Regions from separate parts of the Nocardiopsis sp. KDC1DS13DA1 genome, predicted to be linked through region 2. Evidence: predicted binding sites of a transcription regulator. Region 2 holds the regulator's gene; the other holds the start of a gene.
What was found. The regulator HrcA, encoded in region 2, represses chaperone genes, less so after heat shock. The targets are predictions, from matches to a motif close to TTGGCACTCTCNNNNNGAGAGTGCCAA.
Positions count from the first base shown of each region.

Region 1: a site for HrcA is predicted at 3,175-3,201, ahead of groL (chaperonin GroEL). Genes of this name have one in related genera too.

Region 1 is NZ_JBVMUY010000035.1:268,461-275,425, reverse strand. It holds gene ACTVAJ_RS24045 (ribbon-helix-helix domain-containing protein) at 54-341, opposite strand; gene ACTVAJ_RS24040 (hypothetical protein) at 747-1,127, shown strand; gene groL (chaperonin GroEL) at 1,378-3,009, opposite strand; gene ACTVAJ_RS24030 (ABC transporter permease) at 3,330-4,145, opposite strand; gene ACTVAJ_RS24025 (ATP-binding cassette domain-containing protein) at 4,142-5,113, opposite strand; gene ACTVAJ_RS24020 (hypothetical protein) at 5,337-6,350, shown strand; gene ACTVAJ_RS24015 (PadR family transcriptional regulator) at 6,359-6,943, opposite strand.
Region 2 is NZ_JBVMUY010000030.1:18,437-25,401, reverse strand. It holds gene ACTVAJ_RS19530 (PhoH family protein) at 1-493, opposite strand, end outside; gene ACTVAJ_RS19525 (histidine triad nucleotide-binding protein) at 766-1,116, opposite strand; gene ACTVAJ_RS19520 (SigE family RNA polymerase sigma factor) at 1,463-1,993, shown strand; gene ACTVAJ_RS19515 (hypothetical protein) at 1,990-2,706, shown strand; gene ACTVAJ_RS19510 (16S rRNA (uracil(1498)-N(3))-methyltransferase) at 2,732-3,469, opposite strand; gene dnaJ (molecular chaperone DnaJ) at 3,466-4,605, opposite strand; gene hrcA (heat-inducible transcriptional repressor HrcA) at 4,610-5,623, opposite strand; gene ACTVAJ_RS19495 (DUF3097 domain-containing protein) at 5,818-6,684, shown strand; gene ACTVAJ_RS19490 (hypothetical protein) at 6,931-6,965, opposite strand, start outside.

The sequences.
Region 1 (6,965 bases), on a different contig from region 2:
CCAACGAGGGCCCCCTCCGCACCACAGAGTCCGGGCACACGAGGAACGCCAGCTCAGAAGAACCGGAGCCGCTCGCGTTCCTGGCGCTCGGCGTTCTCCACGTAGATCCGGTCCCCCTGGGCCATGGACTCCTCCAGGTACGCGTACACCTGGAGGGCACGGTTGATGACGTCGGTCTGGGTGTCGCCCGTCGCCGCCACGGCCTCCTCCAGCGCCTTGGCGGAGCGCGCGGTCAGGTTGACGGTCACCCGCACCTGCGGGCCTCCCGGTCGGCGCCCACCAGGGCGTCCGGCGCTCTGGGAGGCGTTTCTCAACTCGCTTCCCGTGCTCTTGGGCGACATGACACGACCTCGTTCCGGGGTTCGACTGCGGGGAACGACAGAGTTCGTGAGGACACGCCGGGCACTCCGCGCACCGTTCGCGTGCGGAGACCAGCCCTCCGAAAGGGGACACGGCGAGAATCGTCGACCCGTCACCAGGAACGCCGACCCCCCTCACCACCCGCGGGCGCATCCGCGCGGTGATCAATAGACATCGATCTCTGTAGCAGTCATCAGTATAAACAGCATCTGATTGACCGTGTCAAGAGCATACTTCTGATGTATATCAAATGCATCAGAAGCGCCTCCCGTGCTAGGATCCAACCGTGGACACTCGACGCCGCGGCGTCACGCGGTGCCGACGGCAGGCCCCGAGCACACCGCCGGACACCGAACCTGCGATCACAACTCAACGCTGGAGGGCCCATGGGAGAACCCCGGGGACGGTTCCCGCAGTCGCGGGAGACTCGGGATGAGACCCACGCCAGGGAGATCCGCCTCGACGAGGAGGATCCACGCGTCCGCGCCGACGTGGAGTTCGACAGGACTCCCGTGGCCTACTCGGTGGAAGGGAGCATCGGAGCAGAGGGGGCCTGGGGCAGACTCCAGGGAAGGGCCCGTTCCGGTTCGCCGGTGGAGAGGGCGTCAGCCGCGCTCCTCGCCCTTCTCGGCACGGTCTTCCCGCCTCTGGCACTCGGCGGCCTGGCCCACGTCGCCGGAGCCCCCACCACCGTCACGTTGACACTGGCGGGAGCCGTGTGGCTCCTGTCCTCGCTCGTCGCGTTCCTCGCGACGCGCGACCGGTAACACGTCCGGGGACCGGCCGCCACCAGTCCCGCCACCCCAGCCCCCGCGTTCGGTTCCGCCCTCCCCGCAGGACGGCGCCGGGCTTCGCCGTATCCGCACAGGGGCCGCGCCCGGGCTCTCGGGCGCGGCCCCCGGCGTGCGTCCGGTCGGCGGGGGACCCCGGGAACAGCGAAACCGGGCGGCCCCGGAAGGGGCCACCCGGTCGTCGCGGGCGAGGTCGCGTATCCGGACCTCGGACTCCAGGCGGAGCCTAGAAGTCCATGCCGCCCATGCCACCGGTCGGGTCGGCGGCGGGAGCCGCGGCCTTCTCCGGCTTCTCGGCGATGACGGCCTCGGTGGTCAGGAACAGACCGGCGATGGAGGCGGCGTTCTGCAGAGCGGAACGGGTCACCTTGGTCGGGTCGATGACGCCTTCCTTGAACAGGTCGGCGTACTCACCGGTGGCGGCGTTGAGGCCGAACCCGGGCTCCAGGTTCTTGACCTTGTCCGCCACGACGCCGCCCTCGAGGCCGGCGTTCACGGCGATCTGCTTCAGCGGCTCGGCGATGGCGCGGCGGACGATGTCGGCGCCGATGGCCTCGTCGCCGTCCACGTCGAGCTTCTCGAAGGCCGGGACGCTGGCCTGGAGCAGGGCGACGCCACCGCCGGGCAGGATGCCCTCCTCGACCGCGGCCTTGGCGTTGCGGACGGCGTCCTCGATGCGGTGCTTGCGCTCCTTGAGCTCCACCTCGGTGGCGGCACCGGCCTTGATGACGGCCACGCCGCCGGCCAGGCGGGCGAGACGCTCCTGGAGCTTCTCGCGGTCGTAGTCGGAGTCGGTGCGCTCGATCTCGTTGCGGATCTCGTTGACGCGACCGGCGATCGCGGTGGCGTCACCGGCGCCGTCCACGATGGTGGTCTCGTCCTTGGTGACGACGACCTTGCGGGCGCGGCCGAGCATGTCGAGCTCGGTGTTCTCCAGCTTGAGGCCGACCTCCTCGGTGATGACCTGGCCGCCGGTCAGCACGGCGATGTCGCCGAGCTGGGCCTTGCGGCGGTCACCGAAGCCCGGGGCCTTGACGGCGACGGACTTGAAGGTGCCGCGGATCTTGTTGACGACCAGGGTCTGGAGCGCGCCCTGCTCGACGTCCTCGGCGATGACCATCAGCGGACGGCCGGCCTGGAGGACCTTCTCCACAACGGGAAGGAACTCGTTGTTGTTGGAGATCTTGGAGTTGACGATGAGGATGTAGGGGTCCTCGAGGACCGTCTCCATGCGCTCAAGGTCGGTGGCGAAGTAGGGCGAGATGTAGCCCTTGTCGAAGCGCATGCCCTCGGCGAGCTCCAGCTCGAGCCCGAAGGTCTGCCCCTCCTCGACGGTGATGACGCCTTCCTTGCCGACCTTGTCCATCGCCTCGGCGATGGTCTCGCCGATCTGGGTGTCGCCGGCGGAGATCGAGGCGGTGGAGGCGATCTGCTCCTTGGTCTCGACGTCCTTGGAGAGGTTGCCGAGCTCCTCGTTGATGCGGGCCACGGCGGCCTCGATGCCGCGCTTGAGACCGACCGGGTTGGCGCCGGCGGCGACGTTGCGCAGACCCTCGCGGACGAGCGCCTGGGCGAGCACGGTGGCGGTGGTGGTGCCGTCACCCGCGACGTCGTCGGTCTTCTTGGCGACCTCCTTGACCAGCTCGGCCCCGATCTTCTCCCAGGGGTCCTCGAGCTCGATCTCCTTGGCGATGGAGACACCGTCGTTGGTGATCGTGGGGGCGCCCCACTTCTTCTCCAGGACGACGTTGCGGCCCTTGGGGCCGAGCGTGACCTTGACGGCGTCAGCGAGCTGGTTCATACCGCGCTCGAGGCCGCGACGGGCCTCCTCGTCGAACGCGATCAGTTTGGCTGCCATTGAGTTCTTGTCCTCCCGTGACCGGGCTGATACGCGATGGGACGAGGCGTGCGCCCGCGACGGACGACCGCGGCCACCCCGACAACCCCGCTGTCGGGAACCGCGATCTCGCAGCCTCGATCCGGCTTAGCACTCAGGAAAGTCGAGTGCTAACCAGGTCCCTTTTTAGCACTCGCCCATGGAGAGTGCAAACGATGTGGTCACGATTTCCACAGCCCTCTCACCAGCGTTTACCTGCGACGATCCGATGCGACGTGCGGATTTCGCGCTGAGTGGACACGGACGTGCGGGCCGGTCCGCCGTGCGGCGGACCGGCCGGTTCACCGTGCCGACCTGCGCGTGGAGCGGGCGCCGAGGGTGAGTGCCGCGGCCGCCAGGCCGAGCGCGACGGCCCATCCCACACCCACCGCGGACCCCCACTCGCCCGCGAACAGGGCGCGCTCGGCGTCCACCACGTACGAGACCGGGTTCAGCCGCGACAGCGCGTACAGCCACCCCGGCGCCAGGTCCATCGGCAGCAGCACCCCCGACAGCAGCATGAGCGGCATCAGCGCCCCCTGGACGATCGGCGCGAAGACGTAGGTCTGCCCGGCCGCCAGCGCCACCAGGTACGACAGGGTGGACAGTCCCACCCCGAGCACGACCAGGAGCGCCAGTCCCACGACGGCTCCCAGCGGCGGGATCCGGAACCCGAACGCGACGACGAGCACGAGGATGAGCAGCATCTGCGTGCACATCATCGTCGCGTCCGCCAGCACCCGGCCGAGCAGCAGCGCGACCCGGCTCACCGGTGAGGCCAGCAGCCGCTCGTGCGCGCCCGACGCCAGCTCGGGCAGGAGGCCGAACCCCGCGAACCCGCTGGCGAACAGCGCGAGCATGACCAGGAGCCCCGGCACGAACCACCGCCAGGACCCCTCTCCCGTCGGACCGCCGAGCCCGTCCAGGAGCGGGGAGAACAGCACCAGGTAGAGCACCGGCTGCAACATCCCGAACAGGATCAGCGCCGGACGCCGCAGCACCAGCCTCCCCTGCCGCTGGAAGACGATCCAGACGTCGCGCGCCACCGTCGTCCTCCCCCGCGCCGCCACCGTCGGCGCGCCCGTCGGCCGTGCCGCGGGCTTCGTCTGCGTGCTCATCGCTCCTCCTCGCGCAGGCTGCGTCCGGTCAGGGTCAGGAAGACGTCGTCGAGCGTCGGCCGGTGCACGCTCACGGACCGGGGGGCGACCCCGGCCGCGTCGAGCGACCGGAGCAGCCCCGGAAGGGCGGAGTCGCCGCGCTCCACGCGGACGCGGACCTCCGGATCGCGCCCCGGCGCCTCGACGACCTCGGCCGCGCCCGCCCGCGGCAGCGCCCCGGCCACCTCCGCCCCCAGCCTGGCTGCGGACCCGTCCTCCGCGGTGAACGTGACCAGGTCGCCGGAGACCCCGCCCTTGAGCTCGTCGGCGGTGCCGTCGGCGATGACCCGGCCGTGGTCGATGACCAGGACCCGCTCGGCCGCGCCGTCCGCCTCCTCCAGGTAGTGGGTGGTCACCACGACGGTCGTGCCGAACTCCTCCCGCAGGCGGGCGACGTGCTCCCACAGGTTGGCGCGGCTCTGGGGGTCGAGTCCGGTGGAGGGCTCGTCGAGGAACAGCAGCCCGGGCCGGTGGATCAGCCCCATCGCGATGTCGAGGCGGCGGCGCTGGCCGCCGGAGAGGGCGTTGCCCACCCGGTCGGCCGCGCCGTCGAGCTCCAGCAGTTCCAGCAGTTCGCCGGTGCGGCGGCGGGCGGTGCGCCGGTCGAGCCCGTACAGCAGGCCCTGGGTGTACAGCTCGTCGCGGGCCCGCTGGTCGTCGCCCGCACCGTGCCCCTGGCCGACGAACCCGATCCGGCGGCGGACCTCGGCGGGCTCGGCGCGTACGTCGTGTCCGGCGACGCGCGCGGTGCCCGAGCTGGGTTCGAGCAGCGTGGTGAGCATGCGCAGCGTGGTGGACTTACCCGCCCCGTTGGGCCCCAGGAGGGCGACGAACTCGCCCTCCCCGACGTCGATGTCGACGCCTCGGACGGCCTCGACCGTCTGCTTGCCGACCCGGAAGGTCCGGGTCAGCTCTCGTGTGTGGATCATCCTCGCTCCAGTATTAAAACTTGAATGCGAGGACGAGTGTGCCCCACCCGAAGCTGGTGTTCAAGTTTTAATACGAACCCTCGGACGACCCGACACCGCCGACGGCCGCGCGCCGACACCGTCACGGTGGTTCGCCGACGGAACCCGGGGCCCCGCCAGGGCGTCCGATCCACAACGACGGCGGCCCTCCCCCGGAGCCGCACAGACACGGATCGGCCACCACATGAGCGACCGCCCCATCCTCGACCCGACGCTTCCCGCGGCGATGCACGAGGCCGTGCGCGAGGATCCCGACTCGCTCCTGCCCGCCGAGGCCGGAACCGAGCCCGTCGTCCACCGGGCCCGCCGGGACCGGGCGGTGCGCGGCGCGGTCGTCCTGGTGCTCGCGATCGCGCTCATCGCGGTCGTCGAGCACCTGTTCGGGCGGTGGTGGGGGGTCGGCGCCGGATGCGCCAGCCTGTTCCTCTACCTGCCGTCCAGGGCGGAGGAGGGCCGGTGGCGGACCCCGCTGGGGCTGGGCGCGATGAGCATCTTCCCCTGGTGGATCTGGGCCATGGCGATGTCCGCCTTCGGGACGTGGCTCCCGTTCGGCTGCCTCCACCTCCTGACCTGCGGGATCTTCATCTCGAAGGCGCCCGCCCGGGAGGTCCGCGTCCCCCGCGACCGGTTCGTCCTCCCCGGCGAACTGGCCGGTGACGACCGCGCCCGCCTGCGGCGGGTGCAGCGGGCCGCCGGCAGCGTGGAGAGGGCACGGGAGGTCCTGGCGCCCGGCTTCGACGGACGGGACGCGCTGCTGGTGCTCCGGGAGGAGGAGTGGCGGCTGGCCGAGTCGATGAGGCGTATCGCCCCGCTCGCGGAGGAGATCGACGCGCTGCGCTCCCGAGCCGCCTCCGACCGGGTCCGCGCGGCCATGCGCCCCCAGGTCGCGGTGCTCACCGAGGCGCGCGCCTCCCACAGGGCGGCCGTCGCGCGGATCGAGTCCTACGTCAGACCGGTCGACCGGGCGCTGGCCGCGCACGAGGAGTGGGAGCAGTGCCAACGGCTGGCCGGAACCGGCGACGCCTACGCCGACGTCCTCGCCGAGACCCGCGGGCGCTCCCACGGAGCCCTGGCCGGAGCCCCGGACCTGGCCTCCGACACCGCCCTCCGGGCCGCCCGGCTCGCCCTGTCCCAGCGCACGAACGAGGCGGCCGAGGCCAACGCGTGGCTGCTCAGGACCGCGGGCGGCGAGAGATAGGGAGACGGTCAGCCCGCGCCGGGAGGCAGGCCGAAGGCGCCGGGGCCGTCGTCGGCCATGGTGTAGCGCCCCTCACGCAGCGAGGCGATGAGCTGGCGGGTCCACCCGGTCTCGGCTCCGACCGTCGTCCGCCAGAGCCCGAACAGCTCCGCCACGTGCGGCGGCCTGCCGCGCTCCCGGCCCAGCTCCGCGTCCACCTCGGCGCCGACCGCCTCCAGCCCGGCCAGACGGCGCTCCAGCATCGCGATCGCCTCGTCCCTCGGCAGCGCGGTCAGCAGGGTGACCCCCGCGCAGAGCAGTGCGTGGTCGTGGCCGGAGTGGCTCAACGCCGCGCGCAGCAACCGGTGGAACTCGGTTTCGCCGTCGTCGGTGATCTCGTAGGAGGTGCGGTCCACCACCTCGTCGCCCTCGGCGACGAACTCCCGGAGCCTGCCCTCCCGGCTGAGCTTGCGCAGGGCGTGGTAGATCGACCCCCACTTGACGTTGGCCCACTCTCCGGCGTTCCAGGAGAGCAGCTCCCGCCCCACCCGATACCCGTGCGCCTGACCGTGCATCCGCACCACGCCCAGGACCAACAACCGTGTCGCCGACATCGCCACCCTCGTCCGAACTCGA
Region 2 (6,965 bases):
CCTTGTCCTGGAGCGCCTTGACGGCCTTGGCCATCGCCAGGTAGGTCTTGCCGGTTCCCGCCGGACCGATGCCGAACACGACCGTGTGCCGGTCGATGACGTCGACGTACCGCTTCTGGTTGACGGTCTTGGGGCGGATGGTCCTGCCCCGGCTGGACAGGATGTTGGTCGTGAGCACGTCGGCCGGGCGCTCCGAGCCGGGTGTGCGCAGCATGTGGACCATGCGATCGATGGTGTCGGGGGTGACGTGGGTACCGCTCTTGGCGAGTTCGATGAGCTCCTCGACGAGGCGGACCACGACCGCGGTCTCCTCGGGGCTGCCGCTGATCGTGAACTCGTTGCCGCGGACGTGGATGTCACTGTCGAAGGCCCGCTCCAGGGCCCTGAGGAGTTCGTCCCCCGAGCCCAGCAGGCTGACCATCGTGTGCTCGTCCGGGACCACGACCTTGACCTGGGTGTCGTGTCGCGGTTGCGTGTGCGTTGTCTCGGCCATGACGTGGCCTTGCGGCCGCTGTCCCTACCCTTCGATCCGACCCCGCCCTCGCTGGCGGGGTGCGACGCCTGCGGCACCCGAGCCGGTACCGGGCCCGTCCTTCGACCGGCGCCTCCAGCGGCACTCCGGTCCCTGGGGCCACGCCCCGAGTCTACCAACGCGCCCTTATCCGGATCGATCGCTTTTTCGACCGCACCCACGCCCTCGGACCGGCCCGGACCAGGGCCGTTGACACGGGCCGCCGTGAGGCGGGGTCCCGCGCCGGACGGCGGCTACCCGGGGGGCCAGTTCAGGCCGCGCCCGCCGAGCAGGTGACCGTGCAGGTGGAACACCGTCTGCCCGGCACCGCTGCCGGTGTTGAACACCAGCCGGTACCCCGCGTCGGCCACGCCCTCGGCCTCGGCCACCTCGCGGGCCTCCAGCGCGATCTCGTCCAGCAGCCCCGTACCCGCCGCAGCGGCGGAGGCGGCGTCCGGGTGGTGTTCGCGCGGAACGATCAGCACGTGGGTGGGGGCCTGGGGGTTGATGTCGCGGAAGGCGACGGTGCGCTTGCCCTCACGGACGATCTCGGCGGGTACCTCCCCCCGCACGATCTTGCAGAAAAGGCAGTCGGCCTCGGCCATGGGTTACCTCCGTCGGGGGACTGTCGCCCGGTTGTTCCCGCTCCCGGCCCCGCGCGGCGGGTGCCGCCGGAGCGGCCGTCTCGGATTGTCCGGTCCCCATGATGCCGCAGGTCCCGACCGCCGGGAGCGCCCGGCTCCGGGCCGAAACCCCTGGTACCGCGTCTCCCTTCGGAAGAATCACGATAGGCTTTGCACCCGTGCGCGACGGGTCGTCGGCCTCCTCCGCCGATGTCCACCCTCCAGCGTGTTCGGACCGAAACGCACCCCTACCTGGAAAAGATGAGGTATGCCCTTTCGTAAACCCCGCGACAAGGGTGTGCGTCGAACTGATGTGACGACAGAAACCATGGTGGCGGGAGCCACCACGGCTCGCCTCGCCGTGGGCTGGGACGCCGACCACGCGGTGACCGAACTCTATCGGGAGCACTACCGTCCGCTGGTCCGGCTCGCCTCACTGCTCGTCCGGGACCACGCGACCGCGGAGGAGGTCGTGCAGGACTCCTTCGTCGCCATGCACTCGGCCTGGCGGCGGCTGCGCGACCCCAACAAGGCCCTGTCCTACCTCCGGCAGGCGGTGGTGAACAAGGCGCGGTCGGTGCTGCGCCACCGGGCCGTCGTGGAGAAGCACGCACCCAAGGCGCTACCGGACGCTCCCAGCGCGGAGCACGGCGCCATGAACCAGTTGGAGCGCGAGGCCGTGATCAGGGCCCTGCGCAAACTACCCACACGTCAGCGAGAGGCCATCGTGCTCCGGTACTACGGCGACCTGTCCGAGGCGCAGATCGCGGACGCCATGGGGATCAGCAAGGGCGCGGTGAAGAGTCACACGTCCCGCGGCATCTCCGCGCTCCGCTCCGTCCTGGAGCAGACGACATGAGCAGCCCATCCGACAACGACGAGTTCGAGAGCCGGCTCCGCTCGGTCCTCAGATCCGAGGCGGACGCGTGCGAGCCCTCCGCCGAGGGGCTGAACCTGATCCGCGAACGGACCGAACACGCCCGGAACGGGTCCTGGTTCGGGCTGCCCTGGCTACGACCCGCGCTCGCGGTGGCGGGGGCGGTCCTGATCGCCGCGTCCGTGGTCATCTCCAACCCCGAGGTCCGCGACCAGATGCTGGAGATCGTCCCCGCGGGCGCCGACCGCGAGGGCACGCCCCCGGAGGAGGCCCCCTCCGAGGACGACGAGCCCTCCGCGAAGCCCGCCCCCGACACGGACACCGGGGTGGCCGCCCCCGCGCCGGAGCCCGCGGACGACCCCACCCCCACGCCGACCCCCTCGGCGGAGCCGTCCGCTCCGCAGGAGGAGGCCACCGCGACCGACGACTGCTCCCCGGTGGCGTCCCCCTCCGAGGCGGCGAGCCCCGGGAACGGCGAGGAGGGCGGGACGACGGACGGCGGCGGCGTCGCCGACGACTGCTCCACCGGCGACGGCGAGCCCACGGACGAGGGCTCCGACGGGGCCACGGACGGCACCGGTGGCGACGGCGGCGGGGACAGCGGTTCGGGGGACACCGGAGGCGGTGACGAGCCCGTCGACGACAGCACCGGCGGCAGCGGCACGGACGGCTCCGCCGCGGCGGAGACCCCGTAGGGCCGACCCCCGCTCCGGCTCTCCGTCACCAGCGGCCGGTGCGCGCCTGGAGCAGCGACAGCGCGGCCACCCCGGCGGTCGAGGTGCGCAGGACCGTCGGTCCCAGCAGTGCGCGCACGGCACCGGCCGCGGTGAAGGCGTCGATCTCGGCCTCGGAGAAGCCGCCCTCGGGCCCGACGACCAGGACGACCTTCGTCCCCTCCCCGCGGGGAAGGTCCAGTGCGGCCAGGCGCCGGGCACCGTCCTCGTGCAGGACGACGGCGAGGTCGGCCTCGGCCAGCAGCGCGGCCACCGCCGCGCGGTCGGCGAGCCCGGTCACCTCCGGCAACCGACCGCGCCGCGCCTGCTTGGCCGCCTCCCGGGCGGTGGAGCGCCACCTGCCCAGGGACTTGGCCACCCGGTCACCCTTCCACCGGGTGACGCAGCGTTCGGCCGCCCAGGGCACGACGGCGTCCACCCCGGCCTCGGTCATCATCTCCACGGCCAGTTCCCCGCGGTCGCCCTTGGGCAGGGCCTGGACGACGGTCAGGCGCGGGCTGGGTTCCGGTTCCTCCCAGCGTTCGACCACCGAGCAGACGATCCCGTCCTTGGCGACCCCGGTCACCGTGCAGCGGGCACGCCGACCGAGGCCGTCGGACAGGTCCACCGTCTCGCCCTCGCGGATCCGGCGTACGACGGCGGCGTGCCGCCCCTCCGGGCCCGTGACCTCGATCCGGTCGGCCGCCAGGTCGGCGGTGTCGACCAGGAAGACCGCCGGGGTCACTTGGCTCCGAAGGCGTCGCGGATCTTGGCGAAGAACCCGCCGTGGCCGGGGCTGAAGCGCCCGGGCGACTGGTCCTCACCGCGCAGTTCGGCGAACTTGCGCAGCAGCGCCTCCTGCTCCTCGTCGAGCTTGGAGGGGGTCTCCACGTCGACGCGGATGCGCAGGTCGCCGCGGCCGCCGCCGTCGAGGTGGGTGACGCCCTTGTTCGGCAGGGTGATGACGTGACCGGAGTTGGTACCCGGACGCAGGTCGATGTTCTCCGTGCCGTCGAGGGTGTCGAAGGCGAAGGAGGCGCCCAGCGCGGCGGCCGTCATGGGGACGGTCACGGTGCAGTGCAGGTCGTCGCCGCGCCGCTCGAAGGTGGGGTGCGGGCGCTGGACGATCTCCAGGATGATGTCGCCGCGCGGTCCCCCGTTGGGGCCCACCTCGCCCTCACCCGCGAGCTGGATGCGGGTGCCGTCGTCGACCCCGGCCGGGATCTTGACCGTGCGGGTGACCTTCTCCCGCACCCGGCCCTCGCCCGCGCAGTCGGCGCAGGGGTCGGTGATGACCGTGCCCTGGCCCGAGCACTGCGGGCAGGGGCGCGAGGTCATGACCTGTCCGAGGAAGGAGCGCGTGACCTGGGAGACCTCACCCTGGCCGTGGCACATCTCGCACGTGGTGCGGTGCGACCCCGAGGCCGTCCCCTCGCCCTGGCAGGTCTCGCACAGGATCGCCGTGGGGAAGGTGATCTCCTTGCTGACGCCGAACGCGGTCTCCTTGAGGTCCAGCTCGACGCGGATCTTGATGCTGCGTCCGCGCCGGACCCGCTCGCGCGGACCGCGCCCGCCGGGCTGTCCGCCGCCGAAGAACGCGTTCATGATGTCGTCGAACGCGAAGCCGCCCGCGCCGCCGAAGCCTCCGGCGCCGCCGCCGGCCGGAGCGAAGGGGTCCTGGCCCATGTCGAACATCCGGCGCTTGTTCTCGTCGGAGAGGACCTCGTAGGCCTGGGTCACCTCCTTGAAGCGCTCCTGTGTCGCGGGGTCGGGGTTGATGTCCGGGTGCAGCTCGCGCGCGAGCCTCCGGTACGCCTTCTTGATCTCGTCCTTGGACGCGTCACGACGCACCCCGAGAACCTGGTAATAGTCTCTGGCCACTGAGTTACTGCCCTGCCAAAATCTGTCCGACATACCGGGCAACCGCGCGTACGGCGCCCATCGTTCCCGGGTAATCCATCCGGGTGGGGCCCACGACTCCGATCTTGGCCAGCGACTGGTTTCCCACGCCGTAGTCGGCCGACACGATGGAGGTGGAGCGCAGGCCCTCGTGGAAGTTCTCCTCACCGATGCGCACGGTCAGCATCGAGGGATCCTTCGCCTCACCCAGCAAACGGATGAGGACCATGTTCTCTTCCAGCGCTTCCAGCACGTCCCGCAGACTGGCCGCGAAGTCCACCGCCGCGAGGTTGGCGGTGCCCGCCAGGACGATCTTCTCCTCGTGGCGCTCCACGAGGCTCTCCAGCAGGATCGACAGGACCGCCACCGCCATGCGGCGGTGCTCCGGGTCGACCTGCGCCGGCAGGTCGTCCACCGCGTCGGGGACGTCGCCGAGGAGGCGCCCCGCGATGGCCCGGTTCAGCATCGCCCGCAGGTCGTTGACCGCGCTCTCACTGACCGTCCCCAGCCCGTCGATGACCCTCTGCTCGACCCTACCCGTGTTGGTGATCACGACCATCATGAGCCGTGGCCCGCCCAGGGGCACCAGTTCCACGTGCTGCACCGACGAACGGGTCAGGGACGGGTACTGGACGATCGCCACCTGGCGCGTGAGCTGCGCCAGCAGACGCACCGTACGCGCGACGATCTCGTCGAGGTCCACCGCACCCGTGAGGAAGGACTCGATGGCCCTCCGTTCGGCGACCGAGAGCGGCTTGACCGAGGAGAGACGGTCCACGAAGAGCCGGTAGCCCTTGTCCGTGGGCACACGCCCCGCACTGGTGTGCGGCTGGGTGATGTAGCCGTCCTCCTCCAGGGCGACCATGTCGTTGCGGATGGTCGCGGGTGAAACCCCGAGGCGGTGCCGGTCCGCGAGGGCTTTGGAGCCAACGGGTTCGTTGGTGTTGACGAAGTCCTCGACGACGGCACGCAGGACCGCGAGCTTGCGCTCATCCAGCAACTCGCCACCTCCTGGCACTCCGTGGTCCTCAGTGCTAATTCTAAGCCCGGCCGCAAACGAGGTCCGCTACCGACGGGTAGTAGCGCTCCCGGCGGTCCCCGGCCCGCACCCGCCGGGCGCGTCCCGACCGGGTCCGGGCCGCGCCGGGAAGGGCGGCACCCCGGGCGCGGCCCCCACCAGTAGACTGCACGACCGTGGCACCTAAGGGAACCGGCCGCTACGGCCGTGACGTTCTGGCCCAGGACTGGCGGCGCCCCGGGCGGCGGGAGGTCCCCGAGACACCGCTGAGCAGGGACCTGGTCGTGGAGGACGCCGAGGAGACCTTCTGCGGCGCCGTGGTGGCCTGGGACAAGGCGACCGTGACCCTGGAGGACCGGCACGGACGGCGCCGGGTGTTCGACCTGGAACCGGCGGCCTTCCTCGTCGACGGGCGGCCGGTCACACTGGTGCGCCCCGCGGCCGCGCCGGGGGGACCGCTGCGCAGCGCGTCCGGCTCGATCGCGGTGACGGACGCCCGGGCGCGTACCGCACGGCAGAGCCGGATCTACGTCGAGGGCGCGCACGACGCCGAACTCGTGGAGAAGGTCTGGGGGCACGACCTCCGTGTGGAGGGTGTGGCCGTAGAGTTCCTGGAGGGGGTCGACGACCTTCCCTCGATCGTCGCGGACTTCTCCCCCGGTCCCGGCCGCCGGTTGGGAGTGCTGGTGGACCACCTCGTTCCCGGCTCCAAGGAGAGCAGGATCGCCGGGCGGGTGCGCGGCGATCACGTCCTGGTCGTCGGCCACCCCTACGTCGACGTCTGGCAGGCGGTACGTCCCCGGAGCCTGGGTATCAGGCGCTGGCCCGAGGTGCCCCGGGGCACGCCCTGGAAGGAGGGGGTCGTCCGCGCGCTGGGATGGCCGGTGGAGACCGGTGAGGCCTGGCGCAGGATCCTGGGGTCGGTGCGCTCCTACGCCGATCTGGAGCCGTCGCTGCTCGGTCGGGTCGAGGAGCTCATCGACTTCGTCACCGGTCCGCATCCGGACGAACACCGGGACGTGCCCGGCGGACGTACGCCCTAGGATTCACTCCAGGCGACGGCGAGGACACAGCGTCCGGTCGTGCCGGTCGCCCGTCTCGGCCCCTCCCCGGTCGTCGGCACAGCCCCCACAGACAACAACCGCCCCTCAGCAGCGGAGCCAAGGAAGAGCATGAGCGAGACCCCGACGAACCCCCCGTCCCCGGAGGACCCCCAGGGCCAGCAGCCCGCGCCTCCCCAGCAGTCTCCGCAGCAACAGGAACAGCCCCCGCAGCAGGCGAACCCGCAGTCACCTGTCCAGCCCCAGGCGTACGCCCCCCAGCC